3 regions of the Terrisporobacter hibernicus genome follow, and region 1 is predicted to be linked to each of the others. Evidence: a T-box and tRNA genes for the amino acid it is inferred to sense, from the RefSeq annotation. Region 1 holds a T-box; the other regions hold tRNA genes.
The links. The T-box of region 1 lies ahead of ileS (isoleucine--tRNA ligase). A T-box ahead of a tRNA ligase gene usually reads a tRNA of that ligase, here a tRNA-Ile.

Region 1 (3,243 bases):
TCTTACCATCTTTATCAAGAACAAGGTCATTAACAAGTACATTCTTGTAAGGAGCCTTTCCTGTTACAAACGTAGATATAGCAAGTAAAGAATAGAACCATCCTCTAGTTTGATCTATCCCTTCACATATATAATCTGCAGGGAATAATTGATCAAAGTTTTCTTTATTTTCAAATGGGTAGTGATGTTGAGCAAATGGCATTGCACCACTATCAAACCAACAATCTATAACTTCTGTTACTCTTGTCATTGGTTTACCACAACATTCACATTTTAAATGTATATCATCAACATAAGGTCTATGAAGTTCTACAGTTTTTGGGTCTATATTTTCTATTGCTTTAGCAGCTAATTCTTCTCTAGATCCTACTGACTGTTTATTACCGCATTCACATCTCCATACATTAAGTGGAGTACCCCAGTATCTTGTTCTTGATACTGCCCAGTCATTTAAGTTTTCTAACCAGTTACCAAATCTTCCTTCACCAACGAATTTTGGATACCAGTTAACACCATTATTATTTTCTATTAATTTATCTTTTAGTTTTGTCATTTCTATATACCAGCTTGGTTTTGCGTAGTATACAAGTGGAGTTTGACATCTCCAACAGTGTGGGTAATTATGCTCTACTTTTATTTTTGAGAATAATTTATTTTCTTTTGCTAACCATTTTATTATTTCAACGTCTAAACCGTCTTCCATAACAAATTTGCCTTCCCATGGAGTAGCTGTGAATTTACCACTTTCATCAACAGGTTGAAGTACTGGTAAGTTGTATTTTCTTCCTAAGTTATAGTCATCTTCTCCAAATGCTGGAGCAGTATGAACTATACCTGTACCATCTTCAGTTGTTACATAATCACCTAAAGTTATGAAAAATGCTTTTTCATCAGTAGTTACAAATGGCATTAATTGTTCATATTCAACGCCCTCTAAGTCAGCACCTTTCATTTCTTCTAATATTTCATAAGTTCCTTCTCCTAAAACTTTATTAGCTAAAGGTTTTGAAACATAGTATATTTCATCATCTTTTTTAACTTTTAAATAATCTACTTGTCCATTTACTGTTAATGCAACATTTGAAGGTAGAGTCCAAGGAGTAGTTGTCCAAGCTAAGAAATATTCATTTTCAGCATCTTTCCTTTTGAACTTAGCTACAACTGTATTAGTTTTAACTTCTTTATATCCTTGAGCAACCTCATGTGAAGCGAGACCTGTTCCACATCTTGGACAGTATGGAAGTATTTTATGTCCTTCATACATATATCCTTCTTTATTGAATTTATCTAATATCCACCAAACTGATTCTATATAGTTATTATCTAATGTTATGTATGGATTATCTAAATCAACTTCATAAGCCATTCTTTCAGTCATGTTTCTCCATTTACTTTCGTAAGTAAATACTGACTCTCTACATTTTTTATTGAACTCAGCTATTCCATATTCTTCTATCTGTTGTTTATTAGTTAAACCTAATTCTTTTTCAACTTGAAGTTCTACTGGTAAACCATGAGTATCCCATCCAGCTTTTCTTTTAACTTGATATCCACTCATTGTTTTATATCTACAAACCCAGTCCTTTAAAGTTCTAGCAACAACATGGTGTATCCCTGGGTTACCATTTGCTGTTGGAGGACCTTCATAGAATACAAAGCTAGGATCATTTTGTCCTTTTTCTAATGTTTTTTCTAGTATATCTATTTGTTTCCAATATTCTGACACTTGACTCTCAGCATCTTTTACTGAAGAATCCACTAGCGGCTTAAATTTTGCCATGTTAAGTTCACCCTTTCTTAATCATTTATTTAGTATAAAATATAATTATTCCCATTTTTATTGACTTAAATGCCAATTCGAATATTTATAACTTCGGTTAGTTTAATTAAAAATATGGTATTTTGAATATAAAAAAACCCGTCCCCTAATAAAAGGGACGAGTTGAAATCGCGTTACCACCCTAGTTCTACATACACTTAAAAGTATATATAACACTCTATAGTTTAACGGCACTAACCGGCACAGCTTAATCAATTAAAATCTTTCAGCCTGCAGCTCCAGAGTGATCTTCAACTTTATTCAATACATTGGTTCTCAGCTTATCCAACTCTCTGTAAAATATCCAAAAGTTTACTCTCTCCATCATTGCTTTTTTAATATATAATTATATTCTTAAAGTATACAATAACTTCTCTTTTCAGTCAACATAATTATTATTTAAACATTTTTATTATTCCATTGATGACGCAACTTCATCCTCTGCTAAAATGCTATTATCATCTTCAGGCAAATCAATCATATTGAATGATTCATTACAGTGCTCATCTACATTAAAAAATATCTCGTCTATGTTTGTCATTTCATCTTGAATTAAAGACTTGAATTTATTTCTAAAAATTTTAAACTCTTTAACTAAATCATCATACTCTTTTGTTAAGACTACTATTCTTTCTTTACAATTTTCTATAATTTGTTTAGATTTTAGTTCAGCATCTTCTACTATTATTTTTGCCTTCTTATTTGCAGCATCACAAGTATCTTTAGCTGCCGTTTGAGCAGTAATTAAAGTATCATTTAAAGTTTTCTCTATAGTTTTATATCTGCTCACTTGTTCTTGATATAATTTAATTTTTTCTTTTAAATCTAAATTTTCTCTATATAGATTTTCAAAATCTTCTTTTACTTTATCTAAGAATTCATCAACCTCATCTTCATGGTATCCTCTAAATCCCTTTTTAAACTCTTTATTTTCTATGTCCATTGGAGTTATCATATATTTTCCTCCTACAATAATAATTTTCCTTGAACTTTTACTTTTCCCTTTTTTGTTAAACTGCCAATATTATTTATTTGTGATCGCCCTTTTCCCCTGACAGATATTAAAGACTCTGATTTTATTTCTTTTGAACAAGATGTGATCTTTTCATAATTTACCTGAACTTTTTCATTACTTATTAACTTAGCACTTTCTTGCCTTGATATATTATATAAACCACTTATTATACAATCTATTCTACTAGAAGAAACTGTAAAGTTAATTTCTTTATAATTAGGTGGATTGTAAACAACCTCTTTCCTAGAAATTTCTTTCAATTTTACATTATTCCTAGCAACCTTTTCTAAGTTCATTAAAATGAAATCACATATATCAAATGTAACTATTACCTGACAAAAGTTCTCATGTATAATTATATCTCCAATTTTTTCTCTCTTTATACCTAGACTTAACAAAGAACCCAGAT
Region 2 (3,243 bases), 950 kb from region 1:
CCCAACTTCCGTGGTGTGACGGGCGGTGTGTACAAGACCCGGGAACGCATTCACCGCAGCATTCTGATCTGCGATTACTAGTAACTCCAGCTTCATGTAGGCGAGTTTCAGCCTACAATCCGAACTGAGAATGGCTTTAAGGGATTAGCTCGGCCTCACGACTTGGCTGCCCTCTGTACCACCCATTGTAGCACGTGTGTAGCCCTAAGCATAAGGGGCATGATGATTTGACGTCATCCCCACCTTCCTCCAGGTTATCCCTGGCAGTCCCTCTAGAGTGCCCAACTTAATGCTGGCAACTAAAGGCAAGGGTTGCGCTCGTTGCGGGACTTAACCCAACATCTCACGACACGAGCTGACGACAACCATGCACCACCTGTCACTTCTGTCCCCGAAGGAAAAATGCGATTAGGCATCGGTCAAAAGGATGTCAAGCTTAGGTAAGGTTCTTCGCGTTGCTTCGAATTAAACCACATGCTCCGCTACTTGTGCGGGTCCCCGTCAATTCCTTTGAGTTTCACTCTTGCGAGCGTACTCCCCAGGCGGAGTACTTAATGCGTTAGCTGCGGCACCGAGGGGTAACCCCGACACCTAGTACTCATCGTTTACGGCGTGGACTACCAGGGTATCTAATCCTGTTTGCTCCCCACGCTTTCGTGCCTCAGTGTCAGTTACAGTCCAGAAAGCCGCCTTCGCTACTGGTGTTCCTCCTAATATCTACGCATTTCACCGCTACACTAGGAATTCCACTTTCCTCTCCTGCACTCAAGTTTTCCAGTTTCAAGAGCTTACTACGGTTGAGCCGTAGCCTTTCACTCCTGACTTAAAAACCACCTACGCACCCTTTACGCCCAGTAAATCCGGATAACGCTAGCCCCTACGTATTACCGCGGCTGCTGGCACGTAGTTAGCCGGGGCTTCCTCCTCAAGTACCGTCATTATCTTCCTTGAGGACAGAGTTTTACGACCCGAAGGCCTTCATCACTCACGCGGCGTTGCTGCATCAGGCTTTCGCCCATTGTGCAATATTCCCCACTGCTGCCTCCCGTAGGAGTTTGGACCGTGTCTCAGTTCCAATGTGGCCGATCACCCTCTCAGGTCGGCTACTGATCGTCGCCTTGGTAAGCCATTACCTTACCAACTAGCTAATCAGACGCGGGTCCATCTCATACCGCCGGAGCTTTGATAAGAAATCCATGTGAATCTCTTATATTATCCTGTATTAGCATACCTTTCGGTATGTTATCCATGTGTATGAGGCAGGTTACCCACGCGTTACTCACCCGTCCGCCGCTCTTTACCGAAGTAAATCGCTCGACTTGCATGTGTTAGGCACGCCGCCAGCGTTCATCCTGAGCCAGGATCAAACTCTCATAAAAAAGTTGTCCATTGCTCAGACTAATCATTATCTGAATATCTGGCTTGGTTTGTTTGTTGTTTCAGTTTAATTCTTTAAGAATTAATTTATTGTTAACCTACTGTTTAATTTTCAAAGTTCTTTGTGGTGCCCAGAGGCGGAATCGAACCACCGACACGGGGATTTTCAGTCCCCTGCTCTACCGACTGAGCTATCTGGGCAAATGGTGGGCCTAGCTGGACTCGAACCAGCGACCTCACGCTTATCAGGCGTGCGCTCTAACCACCTGAGCTATAGGCCCTAATTTTGGTCGAGGTGAAGGGACTCGAACCCCCGGCCCCATGGTCCCAAACCAAGTGCGCTACCAAACTGCGCTACACCTCGAAGTATAAATTAGTAAAATACTTTTTAAAATTTTTCTGGCAGGGGTGGAGGGACTCGAACCCCCGGCGCACGGTTTTGGAGACCGACGCTCTACCAACTGAGCTACACCCCTATATTAAATATGGTGGACCATCAGGGACTCGAACCCCAGACCTACCGGTTATGAGCCGGGCGCTCTAACCAACTGAGCTAATGGTCCATATTATTCTGGTCGAGGTGAAGGGACTCGAACCCCCGGCCCCATGGTCCCAAACCAAGTGCGCTACCAAACTGCGCTACACCTCGTAAAAACTGGCGGAGAAGGAGGGATTCGAACCCTCGCACCGGTTTAATCCAGCCTAATCCCTTAGCAGGGGATCCTCTTGAGCCACTTGAGTACTTCTCCATGTTTTTGGCGGAGAGGGTGGGATTCGAACCCACGGTGCCGTTAAGCATCACTGGTTTTCAAGACCAGCTCCTTAAACCACTCGGACACCTCTCCAGGTTAATGGTGACCCATCGGAGATTCGAACTCCGGACACCTTGATTAAAAGTCAAGTGCTCTACCGACTGAGCTAATGAGTCATGTTTATATGGCTGGGGATGCAGGACTCGAACCTACGCATGCATGAGTCAAAGTCATGTGCCTTACCGACTTGGCTAATCCCCAGTATATGGTGAGCGCACAGGGATTCGAACCCCGGACACACGCCTTAGAAGGGCGTTGCTCTATCCAGCTGAGCTATGCACCCATATTTTAAATGGAGCGGGTGAAGGGGATCGAACCCTCACAGCCGGCTTGGAAGGCCGGAACTCTACCATTGAGCTACACCCGCATATATTTCTTTGGTGGAGGATGGTGGATTCGAACCACCGAAAGCATCGCTAACAGATTTACAGTCTGCCCCCTTTGGCCGCTCGGGAAATCCTCCTAAGAATTTTGGAGCTGGTGATAGGAATCGAACCTACAACCTGCTGATTACAAGTCAGCTGCTCTACCGTTGAGCCACACCAGCATAGTGTTAAATATTTATGGCGACCTGGAAGGGGTTCGAACCCTCGACCTCCAGCGTGACAGGCTGGCATTCTAACCAACTGAACTACCAGGCCGCATTTATATGTTTAATGGTGGGACCAACAGGGCTCGAACCTGTGACCCCCTGCTTGTAAGGCAGGTGCTCTCCCAGCTGAGCTATGGTCCCGTAATGGTGACTCATAGGGGAATCGAACCCCTGTTACCGCCGTGAAAGGGCGGTGTCTTAACCGCTTGACCAATGAGCCATATTATTTTAATTTTGTTCTTTGGCTCCAAGGGAGGGACTCGAACCCTCAACCTATCGGTTAACAGCCGAGTGCTCCACCGTTGAGCTACCTTGGAACATCACGTGGCTACGTGCTACTCTCCCAGGGAGTCGCCCCCCAAGTACCATCGCCGCTCAAGAGCTTAACTTCTGTGTTCGGAATGGGAACAGGTGTATCCTCTTTGCTATAATAACCACATAATTTTAACTGTTTCTTTAGAC
Region 3 (3,243 bases), 1.1 Mb from region 1:
TTAAAAACTGCCAAAAGTATTTCTAGTCTAACTCATTTAGTAGTCTTCTAGATACATCATTTAACTTTAATTGACCTAATCCTATATATGCCATAGTAAATACTGTTTTAACTACGTCCGATGAATTATCCCATTTGTAAGATATAGAGTTTACTAAAGAGTGCTTTGGCATAAAATCTTGTAGTGATATAGACATTTCTTCTGATAAATTTATATATTCTTCAAATAAATCTTCTTCGCTCATTTCATCTAAGTCATAATCTTTATCTAATTTTTCATTTAATACTTTTACTGGTATACTTAGTTGATATGCTACAACATCTTCTCTTTTTGTTCCCTTGCACATATCTCTATCTACTTTAAAATTACTATTTTCTTCAATTATTTTCTTTATTTCTTCACTATCTACTATTTCTTCTCCAAATATAATATACATAATAACACCTTCCTTAATTTTTTATATAAAAGATCTCTATTTTTTTAATTAATTTTATTTTTTATTAAAGCAATAATATTTATAACTTATTTTATATATTAAAAAACCTCTAGTTTGTTAACTAGAGGATAATTGGTGGGACCAACAGGGCTCGAACCTGTGACCCCCTGCTTGTAAGGCAGGTGCTCTCCCAGCTGAGCTATGGTCCCGGGATTTTTATTAATAAGTGGTGCGCCCAGAGGGACTCGAACCCCCAACCTTCTGATTCGTAGTCAGACACTCTATCCAGTTGAGCTATAGGCGCATGTTTAAATGGAGGCGACACCCAGATTCGAACTGGGGATGAAGGAGTTGCAGTCCTCTACCTTAGCCACTTGGTCATGTCGCCTTTTTATATTGGTGACCCATCGGAGATTCGAACTCCGGACACCTTGATTAAAAGTCAAGTGCTCTACCGACTGAGCTAATGAGTCATATGTTTTTTATGGGGTGGATAATGAGATTCGAACTCACGGCCTCCAGAGCCACAATCTGGCGCTCTAACCAACTGAGCTATACCCACCATAATCTAATGCACTAGTTTTATTTTTTAGTTGATGGTCGAGGTGAAGGGACTCGAACCCCCGGCCCCATGGTCCCAAACCAAGTGCGCTACCAAACTGCGCTACACCTCGAACTAAAAAGTGGTGGACCATCAGGGACTCGAACCCCAGACCTACCGGTTATGAGCCGGGCGCTCTAACCAACTGAGCTAATGGTCCACGTTATATTATTAAAATTCAAATGGTAGCGGTAACAGGAGTCGAACCTGTGACCTTTCGGGTATGAACCGAACGCTCTAGCCAACTAAGCTATACCGCCACAATATTTAAATATGGTGCCCAGAGGCGGAATCGAACCACCGACACGGGGATTTTCAGTCCCCTGCTCTACCGACTGAGCTATCTGGGCGCTATTGGCGGAGAGGGTGGGATTCGAACCCACGGTGCCGTTAAGCATCACTGGTTTTCAAGACCAGCTCCTTAAACCACTCGGACACCTCTCCTTATAGTTTCCTTTATGCTCTATCTAGTGAGCACTAAGTTGCTAATTTAATATGGCTGGGGATGCAGGACTCGAACCTACGCATGCATGAGTCAAAGTCATGTGCCTTACCGACTTGGCTAATCCCCAATATATAAGTGGTGAGCGCACAGGGATTCGAACCCCGGACACACGCCTTAGAAGGGCGTTGCTCTATCCAGCTGAGCTATGCACCCACATTATAAAATAAAAGTGGTGCGGATGAAGGGAGTCGAACCCCCACGCCAATGGCGCTAGATCCTAAGTCTAGTGCGTCTGCCAATTCCGCCACATCCGCGTACTTTAAGTTGGTGGAGGATGGTGGATTCGAACCACCGAAAGCACAGCTAACAGATTTACAGTCTGCCCCCTTTGGCCACTCGGGAAATCCTCCGCATATATAAATGGAGCTGGTGATAGGAATCGAACCTACAACCTGCTGATTACAAGTCAGCTGCTCTACCGTTGAGCCACACCAGCTTAGATAAAATCAAATGGCGACCTGGAAGGGGTTCGAACCCTCGACCTCCAGCGTGACAGGCTGGCATTCTAACCAACTGAACTACCAGGCCGCGTTTATGTTTTTATGGTGGGACCAACAGGGCTCGAACCTGTGACCCCCTGCTTGTAAGGCAGGTGCTCTCCCAGCTGAGCTATGGTCCCGGGATAAATTTAAATGGAGCGGGTGAAGGGGATCGAACCCTCACAGCCGGCTTGGAAGGCCGGAACTCTACCATTGAGCTACACCCGCATGGTGACTCATAGGGGAATCGAACCCCTGTTACCGCCGTGAAAGGGCGGTGTCTTGACCGCTTGACCAATGAGCCATTCATATGTCATTTACTTTTTTTGCGCTTACTCATTTGTCTCGCAAAATTGGTGCCGAAGACCGGAATCGAACCGGTACGAAAGTATAAGTTTCGCAGGATTTTAAGTCCTGTGCGTCTGCCAGTTCCGCCACTTCGGCACTTTCTTGGCTCCAAGGGAGGGACTCGAACCCTCAGCCTATCGGTTAACAGCCGAGTGCTCCACCGTTGAGCTACCTTGGAATATGGAGGCGACACCCAGATTCGAACTGGGGATGAAGGAGTTGCAGTCCTCTACCTTAGCCACTTGGTCATGTCGCCATATTTAGTGGTGACCCATCGGAGATTCGAACTCCGGACACCTTGATTAAAAGTCAAGTGCTCTACCGACTGAGCTAATGAGTCATATATTTTTTATGGGGTGGATAATGAGATTCGAACTCACGGCCTCCAGAGCCACAATCTGGCGCTCTAACCAACTGAGCTATACCCACCATAATTGATAAAAGTGGTCGAGGTGAAGGGACTCGAACCCCCGGCCCCATGGTCCCAAACCAAGTGCGCTACCAAACTGCGCTACACCTCGAACTAAAAAAGTGGTGGACCATCAGGGACTCGAACCCCAGACCTACCGGTTATGAGCCGGGCGCTCTAACCAACTGAGCTAATGGTCCACGTTTATTATTAAAATTTAAATGGTAGCGGTAACAGGAGTCGAACCTGTGACCTTTCGGGTATGAACCGAACGCTCTAGCCAACTAAGCTATACCGCCACAATATTTAAATATGGTGCCCAGAGGCGGAATCGAACCACCGACACGGGGATTTTCAGTCCCCTGCTCTACCGACTGAGCTATCTGGGCATCTGGCGGAGAGGGTGGGATTCGAACCCACGGTGCCGTTAAGCATCACTGGTTTTCAAGACCAGCTCCTTAAACC

Region 2: it has a tRNA-Ile gene. The T-box ahead of ileS (isoleucine--tRNA ligase) is inferred to sense a tRNA for this amino acid. The anticodon was not compared.
Region 3: it has a tRNA-Ile gene. The T-box ahead of ileS (isoleucine--tRNA ligase) is inferred to sense a tRNA for this amino acid. The anticodon was not compared.

What each region holds. Positions count from the first base shown of each region.
Region 1 is NZ_CP081135.1:2,942,386-2,945,628, reverse strand. Features, by position in the region: gene ileS (isoleucine--tRNA ligase) at 1-1,780, opposite strand, end outside; T-box leader at 1,931-2,156, opposite strand; gene JW646_RS14225 (DivIVA domain-containing protein) at 2,232-2,774, opposite strand; gene JW646_RS14220 (YlmH family RNA-binding protein) at 2,786-3,243, opposite strand, start outside.
Region 2 is NZ_CP081135.1:1,989,957-1,993,199, reverse strand. Features, by position in the region: rRNA gene JW646_RS09955 (16S ribosomal RNA) at 1-1,379, opposite strand, end outside; tRNA gene JW646_RS09950 (tRNA-Phe) at 1,503-1,578, opposite strand; tRNA gene JW646_RS09945 (tRNA-Ile) at 1,582-1,658, opposite strand; tRNA gene JW646_RS09940 (tRNA-Pro) at 1,665-1,741, opposite strand; tRNA gene JW646_RS09935 (tRNA-Trp) at 1,778-1,853, opposite strand; tRNA gene JW646_RS09930 (tRNA-Ile) at 1,864-1,940, opposite strand; tRNA gene JW646_RS09925 (tRNA-Pro) at 1,950-2,026, opposite strand; tRNA gene JW646_RS09920 (tRNA-Ser) at 2,034-2,126, opposite strand; tRNA gene JW646_RS09915 (tRNA-Ser) at 2,134-2,222, opposite strand; tRNA gene JW646_RS09910 (tRNA-Lys) at 2,230-2,305, opposite strand; tRNA gene JW646_RS09905 (tRNA-Gln) at 2,315-2,390, opposite strand; tRNA gene JW646_RS09900 (tRNA-Arg) at 2,396-2,472, opposite strand; tRNA gene JW646_RS09895 (tRNA-Gly) at 2,483-2,556, opposite strand; tRNA gene JW646_RS09890 (tRNA-Tyr) at 2,568-2,652, opposite strand; tRNA gene JW646_RS09885 (tRNA-Thr) at 2,662-2,736, opposite strand; tRNA gene JW646_RS09880 (tRNA-Asp) at 2,754-2,830, opposite strand; tRNA gene JW646_RS09875 (tRNA-Val) at 2,847-2,922, opposite strand; tRNA gene JW646_RS09870 (tRNA-Glu) at 2,927-3,001, opposite strand; tRNA gene JW646_RS09865 (tRNA-Asn) at 3,024-3,098, opposite strand; rRNA gene rrf (5S ribosomal RNA) at 3,104-3,220, opposite strand.
Region 3 is NZ_CP081135.1:1,846,694-1,849,936, forward strand. Features, by position in the region: gene JW646_RS08970 (hypothetical protein) at 23-436, opposite strand; tRNA gene JW646_RS08975 (tRNA-Val) at 570-645, opposite strand; tRNA gene JW646_RS08980 (tRNA-Arg) at 664-740, opposite strand; tRNA gene JW646_RS08985 (tRNA-Cys) at 750-824, opposite strand; tRNA gene JW646_RS08990 (tRNA-Lys) at 834-909, opposite strand; tRNA gene JW646_RS08995 (tRNA-His) at 922-998, opposite strand; tRNA gene JW646_RS09000 (tRNA-Pro) at 1,034-1,110, opposite strand; tRNA gene JW646_RS09005 (tRNA-Ile) at 1,121-1,197, opposite strand; tRNA gene JW646_RS09010 (tRNA-Met) at 1,221-1,297, opposite strand; tRNA gene JW646_RS09015 (tRNA-Phe) at 1,312-1,387, opposite strand; tRNA gene JW646_RS09020 (tRNA-Ser) at 1,393-1,481, opposite strand; tRNA gene JW646_RS09025 (tRNA-Gln) at 1,534-1,609, opposite strand; tRNA gene JW646_RS09030 (tRNA-Arg) at 1,619-1,695, opposite strand; tRNA gene JW646_RS09035 (tRNA-Leu) at 1,713-1,796, opposite strand; tRNA gene JW646_RS09040 (tRNA-Tyr) at 1,808-1,892, opposite strand; tRNA gene JW646_RS09045 (tRNA-Thr) at 1,904-1,978, opposite strand; tRNA gene JW646_RS09050 (tRNA-Asp) at 1,994-2,070, opposite strand; tRNA gene JW646_RS09055 (tRNA-Val) at 2,086-2,161, opposite strand; tRNA gene JW646_RS09060 (tRNA-Gly) at 2,176-2,249, opposite strand; tRNA gene JW646_RS09065 (tRNA-Glu) at 2,251-2,325, opposite strand; tRNA gene JW646_RS09070 (tRNA-Leu) at 2,376-2,465, opposite strand; tRNA gene JW646_RS09075 (tRNA-Asn) at 2,473-2,547, opposite strand; tRNA gene JW646_RS09080 (tRNA-Cys) at 2,551-2,625, opposite strand; tRNA gene JW646_RS09085 (tRNA-Lys) at 2,634-2,709, opposite strand; tRNA gene JW646_RS09090 (tRNA-His) at 2,722-2,798, opposite strand; tRNA gene JW646_RS09095 (tRNA-Pro) at 2,814-2,890, opposite strand; tRNA gene JW646_RS09100 (tRNA-Ile) at 2,902-2,978, opposite strand; tRNA gene JW646_RS09105 (tRNA-Met) at 3,001-3,077, opposite strand; tRNA gene JW646_RS09110 (tRNA-Phe) at 3,092-3,167, opposite strand; tRNA gene JW646_RS09115 (tRNA-Ser) at 3,171-3,243, opposite strand, start outside.